One region of the Agrobacterium sp. 22-226-1 genome, then DNA from elsewhere that is predicted to be linked to it. Evidence: predicted binding sites of a transcription regulator. Region 1 holds the regulator's gene; each other region holds the start of a gene.
What was found. Region 1 encodes LexA, which represses DNA repair genes until DNA is damaged. Its sites were predicted from a motif close to TGTTCNNNNTGTGTTCNG; they were not measured.

Region 2: a site for LexA is predicted at 1,397-1,414, ahead of ACQZ5K_RS08745 (ATP-dependent helicase). Genes of this name have one in related genera too.
Region 3: a site for LexA is predicted at 2,692-2,709, ahead of dnaE (DNA polymerase III subunit alpha). Genes of this name have one in related genera too.

The regions. Positions count from the first base shown of each region.
Region 1 covers NZ_JBNWCP010000003.1:145,578-150,740, reverse strand. Annotated here, with positions in the region: gene ACQZ5K_RS06470 (TRAP transporter substrate-binding protein) at 1-531, shown strand, start outside; gene ACQZ5K_RS06465 (TRAP transporter small permease) at 652-1,185, shown strand; gene ACQZ5K_RS06460 (TRAP transporter large permease subunit) at 1,182-2,441, shown strand; gene lexA (transcriptional repressor LexA) at 2,689-3,411, shown strand; gene ACQZ5K_RS06450 (glutathione S-transferase family protein) at 3,685-4,362, shown strand; gene ACQZ5K_RS06445 (ComEC/Rec2 family competence protein) at 4,383-5,163, opposite strand, start outside.
Region 2 covers NZ_JBNWCP010000004.1:149,500-154,662, forward strand. Annotated here, with positions in the region: gene ACQZ5K_RS08745 (ATP-dependent helicase) at 1-1,355, opposite strand, end outside; gene ACQZ5K_RS08750 (carboxymuconolactone decarboxylase family protein) at 1,457-1,867, opposite strand; gene ACQZ5K_RS08755 (efflux RND transporter periplasmic adaptor subunit) at 2,107-3,258, shown strand; gene ACQZ5K_RS08760 (efflux RND transporter permease subunit) at 3,255-5,163, shown strand, end outside.
Region 3 covers NZ_JBNWCP010000003.1:35,483-40,645, reverse strand. Annotated here, with positions in the region: gene dnaE (DNA polymerase III subunit alpha) at 1-2,479, opposite strand, end outside; gene ACQZ5K_RS05920 (ABC transporter ATP-binding protein) at 2,914-3,597, opposite strand; gene ACQZ5K_RS05915 (lipoprotein-releasing ABC transporter permease subunit) at 3,613-4,920, opposite strand; gene proS (proline--tRNA ligase) at 5,045-5,163, opposite strand, start outside.

The DNA of each region.
Region 1 (5,163 bases):
AACTCCAAACACGCCATCACCAAGCCGCAGGACGTCGCGGGCCTGAAAATCCGCACGCCGGCCGACCCGATGACCATGGATATTTTCAAGGCGCTGGATGCGGCGACGGTTCAGATCGCGTTTGGCGAACTCTACATCGCGCTTCAGCAGGGCGTCGTCGACGGGCAGGAAAATCCGCTGGTGAATATCGAAAGCTCCAAGCTTTACGAGGTCAACAAGCATATCAGCCTCACCGCCCATAAGTGGGAGTCCACCCCGTTCCTGATGTCCAAATTCGCCGAGGGGCGGCTGGGCAAGGATTTCGAGGCGGTCAAGGCGGCTGCGAAGGAGGCAGGCGCGCTTCAGCGCAAACTCTCGGCGGAAAAGGCAAGCGCGTCTCTGGCCGCCTTCAAGGCCAATGCCGCCATCGAGGTGGTGGAAGACATCGACCACGCCGCTTTCGCGAAAGCGACCGCGCAGGTGCTGGAGACATGGAAGCAGAAGCCCTTCGGCGATTTCGTCGCTGAGCTGGAAAAGGCCGCCAAGGGCTGACGATCAGGATGCCGGGCCGGTTCATGCCGCCCGGCGTCGCCTTCATGTCCACCGACAGGATCGGCGGGAGCCTCGCTCACGCCGACATTCATACGGTTTCAGTTTTCAGGAGATGCGCCAATGCTCGAAGGAGCCTTGTCCGCCGCCAATCGCGTTGACAGTTTCATCGCCATCCTCTGCCGCATCGTCATCGTGGCAACCGGCATTCTGCTCACGGTCATCATGACGGCAAACGTCATCGTCCGCTATCTATCGACATCCGGCGGGCTGGATTTTGCGGAAGAACTGCCGACCATGCTGTTTCCATGGTTCATCGTTGCCGGCATTACCCTTGCCGCGCAGAGCGGCGCGCATATGGCGGTTGAATGGATCTATGACAAGTTCGACGAACGCGGCAAGGTGGCGGTTCTGCTGTTCGCCAATCTCGTGACGGTCGCAAGCTTCGTCATTCTCGCGCAGCAGGCGCTTGTCGTCGCCGAGATCGCCGGCGCGGAAATCAGCCCTGTGCTGCAACTGCCCAACAGCATCGGATATTATTCCATCGCCTTCGGCGCGGCACTGGTCTCGATCACCACCGCAACGGCAAGTCTACGCATTCTCTCCGGCGGCTGGCATGCCCGCCCGCACGGTGCAACCGAGGAGATGCCGCTATGACCATCGTGATGATCATCGCATTTTGTATTCTCATGATGATTGCGGTTCCGGTCGGTTATGCGCTGATCATCTCTGCGGGCGTCGCCGTGCTGTGGAACGGTTATGTGCCGCTCTCGATCGTGGCGCAGCAGGTTTACGACCAGACGCAGTCTTTCCCGATGCTGGCGCTGCCGTTCTTCATGCTTGCGGGCACGCTGATGCTCGGCGGCAAACTTGGAACCCAGCTTCTGGAGCTGGCCTCCAAGGCCATGCAGCGCTGGCGCGGCGGCCCGCTTTCCACCACCGTCATTTCCTCGGTCGTGTTCGGCGGCGTTTCCGGCTCGGCGGTCGCCAATGCGAGCGCACTCGGCTCGGTGCTCATTCCATGGCAAAAGCGCCAGGGCTACCCCGCTCCCCTCTGTGCGGCCAACAATGCCACCTCGGCCGTCATCGATGTGCTCATTCCGCCGTCGATCCCGATGATCCTCTATTCGCTGGTCAGCGGCGTCAGCATCGCCAATCTGTTCATCGCCGGCATTCTGCCGGGCCTGCTCATGGCGGTCGGTTTCATCTTCGTCTGCTGGGCCATTGCCGTGCGGCGGGGCTATGCGGTGCGTGACGAAAGCATCCGCAAGCGCGATCTGGCGCTACTTGCATTCCGCAGCCTGCCGGCGATCCTCCTGCCGATCCTGATCATCCTCGGCCTGCGCTTCGGCTTTGCAACGCCGACCGAAGTGGCCGTTCTTTCCGTCGTCTATTCGCTCGTGCTCAGCATCTTCTTTTATCGCGATCTGACGTGGAAGCGTTTCTGCGACAATTTCGTCGAGGCAGGCTCTGCAACCGGCGTCGTCATGCTGGTCATCATGGGCAGTGCGGCGGTGGGCTGGGTGCTCACCTTCGATCAGGCGCCCCAGCATTTCGCCACCTGGGTGGCGGAGAATATCTCCAACCCGATCCTGATCATTCTGATGATGAACGTCCTGATGCTGATCATCGGCATGCCGCTCGATCTGCCGCCGTCGATCCTGCTGCTCGGACCGATCTTCGTGCCGCTTGCGGATATGATCGGGCTCGACCGGGTGCAGCTCGGCATGATGATGGTGATCAATCTCGGTATCGGGCTCTATACGCCACCGATCGGCACCACGCTCTTCATCTCGTCCTCCATAGCCAGAGCGCCGCTCGGCGCGACGACGAGGGAATTGTGGCCGTTCTTCACCATGGCGATGCTGCTTCTCATCGCAGTCAGCTTCATTCCTGCGCTCACGATCTACTGACGTTCGGCCCGTAGCAAATCGGCAGCCAGAAACCACCGGTCGGTCTCCACGGTCGGTGGTTTTAGTATTCAAGACGTGCCGCCTACGTCGTTAAATCTGCTTTGTTCATGGTTTCGACGATCAAATCACGATCTGCGATGCACCCTTCACGAAATTTTAGGGGATTGCGGAACACATATGGAACATATAGTGTTCGTTCTGTATTTGTTTCGCGACTTCAACGACGATTCTCAAGGGTGTTTTCCTCATGCTCACGCGCAAACAGCAGGAATTGCTTCTCTTCATTCATGAAAGAATGAAAGAGTCCGGCGTGCCGCCCTCCTTCGATGAAATGAAGGACGCTCTCGATCTTGCATCCAAATCCGGCATCCACCGGCTGATCACCGCACTCGAGGAGCGCGGCTTTATTCGCCGGCTACCTAACAGGGCGCGGGCGCTGGAAGTGATCAAATTGCCTGAGGCCTATGCTCCGGGTGCAAGGCCGCAGCGCGGCTTCTCGCCGAGCGTCATCGAAGGCAGCCTCGGCAAGCCAAAGACGCCGGAGCCGGCCCCTGCCCCCAAGGCGCCGGCCAATGATCTCGGTGGCGCCGTCACCGTGCCGGTCATGGGCCGTATCGCCGCCGGTGTGCCGATTTCCGCCATCCAGAACAACACCCATGATGTGGCCGTGCCGGTCGACATGCTCGGCTCGGGCGAACATTACGCTCTTGAGGTCAAGGGCGACTCGATGATCGAAGCCGGCATTTTTGATGGCGATACCGTCATCATCCGCAACGGCAACACGGCCAATCCTGGCGATATCGTCGTAGCACTGGTGGATGATGAAGAAGCGACCCTGAAGCGTTTCCGTCGCAAGGGAGCCTCCATCGCACTGGAAGCCGCCAACCCCGCCTATGAGACCCGTATTTTCGGGCCGGATCGGGTGAAAATCCAGGGCAAGCTGGTTGGGCTGATCCGGCGCTACCATTAATTGGCAGCCCGCTTTTTTCGCTAAGGGCGTCATCGAGACGATGGCGCTCCCTTTGAGGCATCTTGGCTTGTTCTCTGGAACAGAGCGGCTCTGCGGAAGTAAAGAGAGGGGGTTTTTCGCCCTCATCTCCGGGCGGTGACGTAGATATGCCTCCTTCTCCCTGCCCTCACCTTGCCATTCATCAACGCGGCTTATGGGAGCCATGGATTATTTGCAATATTCCAAGGGCCATCCGCCGGTATAGAAATGCGCGTCATATCGGGGAAACACGTCATGTATGATCTTTATATCGCCAACAAGAACTATTCCTCATGGTCGCTGCGGCCGTGGGTGTTGATGCGCACGCTCGGCATCGCCTTCGATGAAAAACTCGTTCCCTTCGGCGAAGGCGTTTCCTTCTCCACCTTCTCGCCGACCGGCAAGGTGCCCTGCCTTGTCGATGAGGGCGTGACAATTTGGGAAACGCTGTCGATCGCCGAATATCTGGCGGAAAGACATCAGGGCGTCTGGGCGAGCGACAAGCAGGCAAGGGCCTGGTCACGGTCGGCGGCGAGCGAAATGCATGCGGGCTTTTCCTCGCTGCGCAATCTCTACCCCATGTCGGTCGGCATTCGCGTAAAACCGAAGGGTGGCGATACCGGGCTTGCGGCCGATATAAAGCGCATCGATACGCTGTGGAGCGAAGGACTCGCGAAATTCGGCGGGCCCTTTCTTGCCGGCCAGAAATTCACGGCGGTCGATGCCTTCTTCTGCCCGGTGGCATTTCGTTTCCAGACTTATGGCGCGGAACTTTCCCCCGCAGCGAAAGCCTATTGCGACCGGCTGCTCGCCCTTCCCGCCATGCGCGAATGGTACGAGGCCGGGCTGAAGGAAGTCTGGCGCGATGTGGCGCATGAAGAGGAAATTAGCGGGATCGGCGAATTGACCGCGGATCTGCGCATCAAGGCCTGACGACCCATGCTGGCGGCGCTCTATTGCGATGCCGCCAGCAACCGCATGACGGCATCGGGCACGTCGCGATCGAACCGGCCGCTTTTCCAGTCGTAATAGCGATGTTCGCTCCAGGGCCTGTCCATGCCGGCGATTGCGGCGCGCAGCCTGCCGACTACCCCTGCCTGATCGCTGCCGGCGAAGTCCATTTCCAGCGAACCGATCCGCCGCAGGATATCGCGGTTCAGCAGAAGTGCGCCCGAGCGGCATTGCGAGAAGGACGTTCTGCGGGAGACGATAACGATATCGGCGATATCGCAAGCCTTTCCGGCAAAGCGGCCATCTTCCAGAACGATGATCCATTCGCCGCTTCCCGCGCGCGCAACGCACCATGTGCCTTTGCTGCAGGTGAAAACACCGGGCTCGGCGTCTCTCAGGGCCGCCGTCATCTGCCGTGCAACCGCGCTCATCTCTTGCGGATCAAGCTTCGCCTTCGGGGCCAAAGCCACGGTGTTTGCCGTGGCCTCGGTCTTTAGAAAGACCGGCGGCACAGGCTGTTCCGGTAAAAGCAGCGCCCTTTGCCATTGGCCATAAACGAAACCCTGCGGCTGAGCCTTCGTCGTGTAGGCTTTGCCGTCCTCCAGCAGCGCCACCAGCTCGCCATCCTCATGAACAAGCAGGTCGGGCAGATCGCGATAGGCCATGGCGGATGACAGGCCGAAGGCGAGGAGCAGAAGCGGCATGCCCAGAAGCGCAAGCCGGCTGCGCAGCAATGTCAGCAGCAGAAAACCAGCCGAGGCAAGTCCCAGAAACCACCCGTGA
Region 2 (5,163 bases), on a different contig from region 1:
AGGCGGAAATAGGCCATGGCGTCGCGGATTTCGAGGCGCTCATAAAAGCGCGGGCCGCCGATGACGCGGTAATTGAGGCCAAGCGTGACGAAACGGTCTTCAAACTCGCGCATCTGGAAGGAGGCGCGAACGAGGATCGCCATGTCGTTCAGATTATGGTTCTTGCGCTGAAGCTGTTCGATTTCCTCGCCGACAGCGCGGGCTTCCTCCTCGGAATCCCAGGCGGCATGCACCACGACCTTTTCATCGTCGGGGCTGCTGCGTTCGGTGAACAGCGTCTTGCCGAGACGGCCCTCATTATGGGCGATCAGATGGCCGGCCGCGCCGAGAATATGCTCCGTGGAGCGGTAGTTGCGTTCGAGCTTGATGACCTTGGCGCCGGGGAAATCCTTGTCGAAGCGGAGGATATTGTCCACTTCCGCGCCGCGCCAGCCATAGATCGATTGGTCGTCATCACCCACGCAGCAGACATTCTGCGGCTCACCCTTGGCGCGTTGGGCAAGCAGCCTGAGCCACATATATTGCGCCGTATTGGTGTCCTGATATTCGTCCACCAGAATGTAACGGAACTTCTGGTGATACTCCTTCAGAATATCGGTGTGGCGGCGGAAGATGCTGATGGGATGCATCAGAAGGTCGCCGAAATCGCAAGCGTTCAGCGTTTTCAGGCGGTTCTGATAGGCGGTGTAAAGTTCGCGGCCCTTACCATTGGCGAAAGCGCGGCTGTCGCCCTCCGGAATATCCGGCGGTGTCAGGCCCTTGTTCTTCCAGCCGTCGATCATGCCGGCGAACTGTTTTGCCGGCCAGCGCTTGTCGTCCAGCCCTTCTGCCTGAATGAGCTGCTTGATCAGCCGCACGACATCATCGGTATCGAGAATGGTGAAGTCCGATTTCAGGCCGACGAGTTCAGCATGGCGGCGCAGGAGCTTGACGCCGATGGAGTGGAAGGTGCCGAGCCAGGGCATGCCCTCGACAGCGCCGCCGACCAGAACGCCGATACGTTCCTTCATCTCGCGGGCAGCCTTGTTGGTAAAGGTCACGGCAAGAATCTGGCTCGGATAGGCGCGGCCGGTGGCCAGAATATGGGCGATGCGGGTCGTCAGAACGCGGGTCTTGCCGGTGCCGGCGCCGGCGAGCACGAGAACGGGTCCGTCAAGCGTTTCCACGGCCTCGCGCTGTTCCGGATTGAGGCCGGAAAGATAGTCGGGCGCAGCACGCGTCTGATCGCGCGCCGCCATGGCGCGGGCGGCAATGCCAAGCCCGCCGCCGCTTTCCGCACCGGCATTGTTCGTTGCCCTGCGCGGTGCGGCGGGTTCCTCATCGAAGAACGGCATATCGTCAAAACTGTTGCTCATGCGGCCCAATGTAGTGATTCGGGATATAAAGGCCAGAACCGTGTTCTGCTTTTATTCCGGTATCAACCGTCAAAACGCCCATTCCAAGGCATTTTTTCGTTTCATGCCTGCCTGTCAGCGTCGAAAGCGGCGTCAACGGGCACTTGCAGCGCCACCGCAAGCTGGTTGGTCTTGGCGGTAAGCGCGATGACACGCAGCAAATCGGCATGTTGTTCGGTGGTCATGCCCTTGGCTTTTGCTGCTGCCGTGTGGGAATGGGCGCAATAGGAGCAGCCATTGGTGACGGAAACGGCGATATAGAGCATTTCCTTCACCACGGGATCGAGCGCCGAAGGTGTCGCCATCACCGCCTTGACCTCACCCCATGTCTTTTCAAGCAGATTGGCATCGAAGGCGAGGTAGAGCCACATATTGTTGATGAAATCCGATTTGCGGGTGGCGCGGATGTCATCGAACACCGCCTTGACGCGCGGGTCGGTTTCCGGGTTTTCGGTCTTCGTCACGGTGCTCATGGCTTCCTCCGGTTATGGCGTCTCGGGGGCAGATTAGCCCAATGGCGGATATTTGCGACAGGAATGCGTGGCCTAGAGGGCCGTGTGGCTGCGCCGGGCGGCATTTGCGCCCAAATTACAATTACGTAAGGAACGGATTTGTGCGTTGCCTTGCCTCAGCCAAGCAGGAATACTGCATCTGTCCCGGAACGCAGGTTTTCGGGAATGCTTTATACTGCGCGGATCAACCGGAGAAATATATGCGGGTCTGGAAACAGGTGGGTGTCAGTGTTGCCGTGGTGGGAGCGGGGCTCTGTCTCTGGGGCTTCTATTCGCCCGAAGCCCGCAATGTGCTCGCCAGCATGGGGGTTGGCAAAACGCCTGCCGGCGCCGTCGAGGTTGCCGCCGCTACGCCCGGTTCGGGTCAAAACGCCGGCGGTGCGCGCCGCAACGGCAACGCCACACTGGTGGTGACGGCCCCGGTAAAGAAAGGCACGGTCAACGACCGGCTGAATGCCATCGGCAATGGCGAGGCGATCCAGTCGGTTGTCGTCATGCCGCAGGCTTCCGGCACGCTTTCCGAAATTCGCACGTCGTCCGGCGCTCGTGTCGTGAAGGGCCAGGTGCTGGCGCGGCTCGACGATGAAGAGCAGGTGATCGAGCGCGACAAGGCGCAGGTGGCGCTGCGCAGCGCCGTTGAAAAATCCAATTCCTACAAGAACCTCAAATCCGTCTCCCGCCTCGATGTGCTGGATGCGCAGATTGCCGAAGAAGCCGCCAAGCTTGCGCTGAGCACCGCCGAACTCAATCTCAAGCGGCGCGACATCGTTGCGCCGATAGAGGGTGTGGCGGGCATTGTCGCCGCCAATATCGGCGATAACGTCACCACGCAGTCAACCATCGTCAGCATCGATGATCGTTCGGAAATTCTCGTCAATTTCTGGGCCCCCGAGCGGTTCGCAACCGCGATCAAGGTCGGCATGCCGGTGGAGGCGACGTCCATTTCCCGGCCGGGTGAGACCTTCAAGGGCGAGATCGAGGCTGTCGACAACCGCGTCGATGAGGCGAGCCGCACGATCCGTATCCGGGCGAAGTTCGGCAATGAGAAGGACGAGCTGAGGGCGGGCATGTCCTTCGGCGTGACCATGCGTTTTGCCGGGGAAACCTATGCCTCGGTCGATCCACTGGCCGTGCAATGGGATGCAGAAGGCTCTTACGTCTGGCGCGTGGCCGACAATAAATCGAACAAAGTGCGGGTGCAGATCGTGCAGCGCAATCCCGATGCCGTTCTCGTCAAGGCGGAGCTGGCGGATGGCGAACCTGTCGTGATCGAGGGCCTTCAGCGTGTCAGGGAAGGCGGCGCGGTCCGCGTTGGCAACCAGCCGAAGCCTGAAGAGGTTGCCAGCCAATGACGACGCAGCCACCCTCTGGGCAGGATTCCAAACTCGCCTTTACGGCATTGTTCGTGCGCCGGCCGATTCTGGCGGCGGTTCTCAATACGCTTCTGGTCGTTGCCGGCCTTGCGGCGCTGGTGGGCGTTGAAGTGCGCGAACTGCCTGATGTCGACCGGCCGACGATCAGCGTCAGGACCACCTATGAGGGGGCGGCGCCCGAAACCATCGATCAGGAAGTGACGCAGACCATCGAAGGTGCGGTGGCGCGGGTCAGCGGCGTCAAGTCCATCTCGTCCAACTCGCAGTTCGGCACCAGCCGCGTGACGCTGGAATTCGGCGACAATGTCGATCTGGCGGTTGCCGCCAATGACGTGCGCGACGCCATCGGCCGCGTTACCAACCAGTTGCCGGACGATGCCGACGAGCCGCAGATCATCAAGGCGGATTCCGACAGCCAGCCGATCATGCGCCTTGCCGTCACTTCCTCCACGCTCAGCATGGAAGACCTGACCAAGCTGGTGGATGACGAGATCATCGACCGTCTGGCCGCCGTCGACGGCGTGGCCGATGTGGAGCTTTACGGCGATCAGGAAAAGGTTTTCCGGGTCGATCTCAATCAGGCGGCGCTCGCCAGCCGCGGTTTGACGGTGACCGATGTTTCGAACGCGCTTGCCAGCGCAGCCCTCGACGTGCCGGCGGGGTCGCTGAAAAGCACGACGCAGGACATCGTCGTGCGCGCCACCGCCAGCCTGACGAAGCCCGAAGACTTTTCCAACCTTCTCATCAAGAACAATATCCGCCTCAGGGACGTCGCGACCGTCATGCTGGGCGCGGATGATGAATCCACCTCGCTGCGCTCCAACGGCGTGCAGGGTGTCGGTCTCGGTGTCATCCGGCAGGCGCAGTCGAACACGCTCAGTATCTCGACCGGCGTGAAGGCCGCCGTCGACGCCATGTCGGCCAATCTGCCCGAAGGTACGCGTATCGTCGTCACCAGTGACGATGCCGTCTTCATCGAAGGCGCGCTGCACGAGGTCGAGCTGGCGCTCGGTCTCTCGGCGATCATCGTCGTCGTCGTGCTTTATCTCTTCCTGCGCGACTGGCGCGCCACCCTCATTCCGGCGATCACCATGCCTGTCGCGTTGATCGGCACCATTGTCGCCATCTATATGGTCGGCTTCTCGGTCAATATTCTGACGCTGCTTGCCATCGTTCTGGCGACCGGTCTCGTGGTCGATGACGCCATCGTGGTGCTGGAAAATATCGTGCGCCGCCGGGCGGAAGGCATGGGGCCGCGGGCCGCTGCCGTTCTTGGCACGCAGGAAGTCTTTTTCGCGGTCATCGCGACGACGGCGACGCTTGCCGCCGTGTTCATTCCGCTTTCCTTCCTGCCGGGCCAGCTTGGCGGTCTGTTCCGCGAATTCGGTTTCGTGCTGGCCTTCGCGGTGGGCTTGTCCTCCATCGTGGCGCTGACGCTCTGCCCGATGCTCGCCTCGCGTATGCTGAAAGAGGGGCTGAAAGAGCCGACGGGGCCGCTCGCATGGTTCGGCAATGTCTTTGCCTCCACCTACAAAACGACGCTTTCCGCCTGCCTCAACAATCCACTGATCGTCATCGTCGTGGCGCTGATCTTTTCCGGCCTGTCGTGGATCGCCTTCGGCATGATCCAGAACGAGTTGACGCCGCGCGAGGACCGCGCCTCGATCATGATGCGGGTCACCGCGCCGCAGGGCGTCAGCCTCGAATATACCCGCGACCAGTTGCAGCGGATCGAAGAAAACCTGCAGCCGCTGCGCGACAGCGGTGAAATCCGCAATATCTACTCCATCACCGGCATGAACGGCTCGTCCAATACCGGTTTCATGGTGCTGACGCTCGCGCCCTGGGCAGATCGTGAGCGCACACAGAACCAGATTGCCGCCG
Region 3 (5,163 bases), 110 kb from region 1:
TGCCAAGACGGCCGGCATCCTGGCGGAAATCGTTGAGCTTTTCCGTGTTCGCCATATCGAGCGTCATGGAGGCCGCCAGGAACTCCACCGGATAATGCGCCTTCATATAGGCGGTCTGGTAGGACACGATGGCGTAGGCGGCGGCGTGGCTCTTGTTGAAGCCGTAATTGGCGAATTTCGCGAGAAGGTCGAAGATGGTGTTGGCCTGCGGCTTCGAGACGCCGTTCTCGATGGCGCCGTCGACGAAACGCTCGCGCTGCTTGTCCATCTCCTCCTTGATCTTCTTGCCCATGGCGCGGCGCAGAAGATCGGCTTCGCCGAGCGAATAACCGGAGAGAACCTGGGCGATCTGCATCACCTGTTCCTGATAGACGATAACGCCCTGCGTTTCCTTGAGCAGATGGTCGATGGTCGGATGGATCGATTCCAGTTCCTCCTCGCCATGTTTGCGGGCATTATAGACCGGAATGTTTTCCATCGGGCCGGGGCGATAAAGCGCCACCAGCGCGATGATGTCCTCGATGCAGTCCGGCCGCATGCCGATCAGCGCCTTGCGCATGCCGGCACTTTCCACCTGAAACACGCCGATGGTTTCGCCGCGCGAGAGCATCTCGTAGGTTTTGGCGTCATCGAGCGGAATCGCCGCGAGATCGACCTTGATGCCGCGCTTGGCAACAAAATCGACGGCCACCTTCAGCACCGTCAGCGTCTTCAGGCCGAGGAAGTCGAATTTGACGAGACCGGCGCTTTCCACCCATTTCATGTTGAACTGGGTGACCGGCATATCCGAGCGCGGATCGCGATACATCGGCACCAGCTTCGACAGCGGGCGGTCACCGATGACGATACCGGCGGCGTGGGTGGAGGCGTGGCGGTAAAGCCCTTCGATCTTCTGGGCGATATCCAGGAGGCGGGCAACCACCGGCTCCTTGTCCGCCTCTTCCTGCAGGCGCGGCTCTTCCTCGATCGCTTTCGACAGCGGTGTCGGGTTGGCCGGGTTGTTGGGCACCAGCTTGCAGATCTTGTCCACCTGCCCATAGGGCATTTCCAGCACGCGGCCGACGTCGCGCAGGGCCGCGCGCGCCTGCAGCGAACCGAAGGTGATGATCTGCGCCACCTGCTCACGGCCATATTTGGCCTGCACGTAACGGATCACCTCTTCGCGACGATCCTGACAGAAGTCGATATCGAAGTCGGGCATCGAAACGCGTTCGGGATTGAGGAAGCGTTCGAACAGCAGCGAGAAGCGCAGAGGATCGACATCGGTAATCGTGAGCGCGTAAGCGACAAGCGAGCCCGCACCCGAACCGCGGCCCGGCCCGACCGGAATATCGTGCTGCTTGGCCCATTTGATGAAGTCGGCAACGATCAGGAAGTAACCGGGGAACTTCATGCGCGAGATGACGCCGAGTTCGAAATCCAGCCTGTCGCGATAGTCCTGCTCGGTATAGCCGGCCGCCATGCCGAGCGCCGCCAGCCGCTGATCCAGCCCCTCCACCGCCTGGCGGCGAAGCTCTTCGGCTTCGGCGTGTTCCGCCGCCTCCGGGTCGTCGCTGGCGCCGGTAAAACGCGGCAGGATCGGCCCGCGCTTCTTCAGCACATAGGAGCAGCGCAGCGCGATCTCGACGGTATTTTCCAGCGCCTCGGGAAGATCGGCAAACAGCGCCGCCATTTCCGCCCGACTTTTGAGGTAATGATCGGGCGTGAGCCGGAACCGGCTGTCATCGGAGACAATGGCGTTATGCGCCACCGCCATCAGCGCATCATGCGCCTCGTAATCGGCCTTGGAAGGGAAAAACGCCTCGTTGGTGGCAACCAGCGGAATATCATGGTCATAAGCAAGGCCGATCATGCGCCGCTCATGCGAGCGGTCATAACCGGACTGGCGCTGCAATTCGATATAAAGCCTATCACCGAAGAGTGACTTCAGCGTCAGCAGCCGTTCCTTCGCCTGGGCAGCGTGACCTTCCTTCAAGGCCATATCCACCGGACCGCCGGAAGCGCCCGTCAGCGCGATCAGGCCGGCATTGGAAGCTTCCTCCAGCCATGCACGGGTAATATGCACGGAATGGCCGCTGCCCTCGCCTTCCAGATAGGCGCGGCTGACGATATCCACCAGCCGCTCGTAACCTTCGGCATTGGCGGCAAGGAGCACTATGGCGGGAAGTTTCTGAAGGTGGCTGTTGTGGTTGCGGCGGTCCTCCGCCGCATCCTGCATGTCGATCGACAGCTGGCAGCCGATGATGGGCTGCAAACCTTCATCGCGCGCCTTTTCGGAAAATTCCAGCGCGACAAAGAGGTTGTTGGTATCGGTAATGGCAATGGCCGGCTGGCCGTCGGCGACGGCCTTGGACATGATTTTCTTGAGGGGCAAGGCCCCCTCAAGCAGGGAATAGGCGGAATGAACCCGCAAATGGACGAAACCGGGAGTTTTCAGCGTTTCGCCAGAGGTCTCTCCACGCACAATCGCATCGCCCATATCATAATCCTGTCATTCTGAATCGAGGGGGCGATTTTCCGATTTCCGGCGCTCAAAGTCCACCGCTTTACGGCGTCCATACAGGTTTCTGCGCCGGCGTGCCCTTCACAGGGCGGTGAGGATCACCGAAAAGCTGGCTACGAAGACAGCGATGGAGGCGAAAGCGGCAACGTCACGGATGAAATCAGTCATTGGTCTCTCCTTACTCGTTATGTTCCAATTTTGTTCTCATTTTGTTCGATTGTCAACAGGGTTTTGCTGATATTCCCCTTGCTAATGCCGCAGAATCGCCTTCGGTTCCCGCATGGGGAACAGCAAGCCACTGACTCCAAAACGAAAAAACCCGGAGGTAAAAACACCGCCGGGTTCAGAAAAAATTCAAATGAGAAGAACCGGCGTTCTCTGGAGAGCACCGGACGGATCGACTTACCAGCTCAGAAATCGACGATCTTGCCGTCGGCCAGCGTCACGCGCCGGTCCATGCGGGCGGCGAGTTCATGATTGTGGGTAGCGATCAGCGCCGCAAGGCCGGATTGGCGTACCAGAGCCTCCAGCGCGTCGAAAACATAATGCGCTGTTTCCGGATCGAGATTGCCGGTCGGCTCATCAGCGAGCAGCAGCAGCGGCGCATTGGCGACCGCGCGGGCGATGGCGACACGCTGCTGTTCACCGCCGGAGAGTTCCGCCGGGCGGTGCTCACCGCGATGCCCCACCCGCATATAGTCGAGCAGCGCACTGGCGCGCTTGTGGGCTTCGGCCTGTGTCAGACCGGCGATGAGCTGCGGCATCATCACATTTTCCACCGCCGAGAATTCCGGCAGGAGGTGATGGAACTGGTAGACAAAACCGATATCGCTGCGGCGGATCGCGGTTCGCGTTTCATCCGGCAGGTCATTGCAGGGTGCGCCGTTGATATAGACCTCGCCGGCATCTGGATGTTCGAGAAGTCCCGCCAGATGCAGCAGCGTGGATTTGCCGGTTCCCGAAGGGGCGACCAGCGCCACCATCTCGCCGCTCTTCAATTCGAAATCAGCCTTGCGCAGAATGGAAAGCGACGTCTCGCCCTGACCATAGGTTCTCTCGACGCCAGTAAGCCGCAGCACTGTTTTTTTTGCCATATTGCGAAGCGGTCCTTATTCGTAACGCAGGGCCTGCACCGGATCGAGCTTGGAAGCCCGCCATGCTGGAAAGATCGTTGCCAGGAAAGAGAGCGTCAGCGCCATGATGACAACGGAAATGGTCTCGCTGATATCCATTTCGGCCGGAAGCTGGCTCAGGAAATAAAGCTGCGGATCAAACAGCACCGTGCCGGATATCCACGAGAAGAACTGCCGGATGGATTCCACATTGAGGCAGACGATGACGCCGAGCGCCACGCCGGCAAAGGTGCCGACCATGCCGATGGCTGCCCCGGTCATGAAGAAGATGCGCATCACGGAGCCGGAGCTTGCGCCCATTGTGCGCAGAATGGCGATGTCGCTACCCTTGTCCTTCACCAGCATGATGAGGCCGGAAATGATGTTCAGCGCCGCCACCAGAACGATGAGGGTGAGGATCATGAACATCACGTTTCTTTCCACCTGCAGGGCGGAGAAGAAGGTCTGGTTCCGCTGTCTCCAGTCGGTGATATAGATCTGCCGTTCGGCGGCCTGCTCCACCAGCGGGCGGATTCCGTCGACATCGTCGGGGCGGCTGACATAAAGCTCGATGGATTGCACGAGGCCTTCGGCATTGAAATAAAGCTGGGCTTCGGACAGGGGCATATAGATCATCGAGGCGTCATATTCCGACATGCCGATCTCGAAGACGCCGGATATCTTGTAGGATTTGACGCGCGGATTGACGCCCATCGGCGTCACGTCGCCTTCCGGGGAAATGAGGGTAATGTCGTCACCGGCCGTTACGCCGAGCTGGGCGGCGAGCCTTGAGCCGACGAGAACGCCATCTCCGGCCATGAAGCCGACCAGATCGCCGGTCTTGATGTTGGTGGCGACTTCCTTGACCTTGTCGATATCCTCCTGGCGCACGCCGCGCACCAGCGCACCGGAGCCCGCGCCGCCGCGGCCGGAGGCGAGCGTCTGGCCTTCCACCAGCGGCAGGGCCATGGTGACGCCGGGAACGGCGGCAAACTTCTTCGCCAGCTCATCATAATTATTGAAGGGCTGGTCGATCGGCTGCACGATCATATGGCCGTTGATGCCGAGAATACGCGAAATGAGCTCGGTGCGGAACCCGTTCATCACCGCCATGACGATGATGAGCGTCGCCACGCCCAGCATGATGCCGACAAAGGAAAACCCGGCAATGACGGAAATGAACGCTTCCTTGCGCCGCGACCGCAGATAACGCCAGGCCACCATGCGTTCAAAAGCGGAAAACGGCCGGGCAGTCTTTGCCCCGGCGGAAACAGCCGCACCCTTGTCAGCCTCGGCTTGTGCCATGTCGTCTCCCTGATCTCAAACTGCAAGGCCGGTCTTTTCCGAAAACCGGCCCATATTTCTGCGGCATCTGCGTTACGAAACCGGAGCGGACTTCGGGTGAAGCCGCTCCGTCTTCAGCTCGCTCTTAGCCGAGCACCCTGTTCATCGCCGCCTCGATCGTCACGGTCTCCCGCTCGCCGGTCTTGCGATCCTTCACTTCGACTTCGCCATTCGCGACCGAACGCGGGCCGACGATGATCTGCA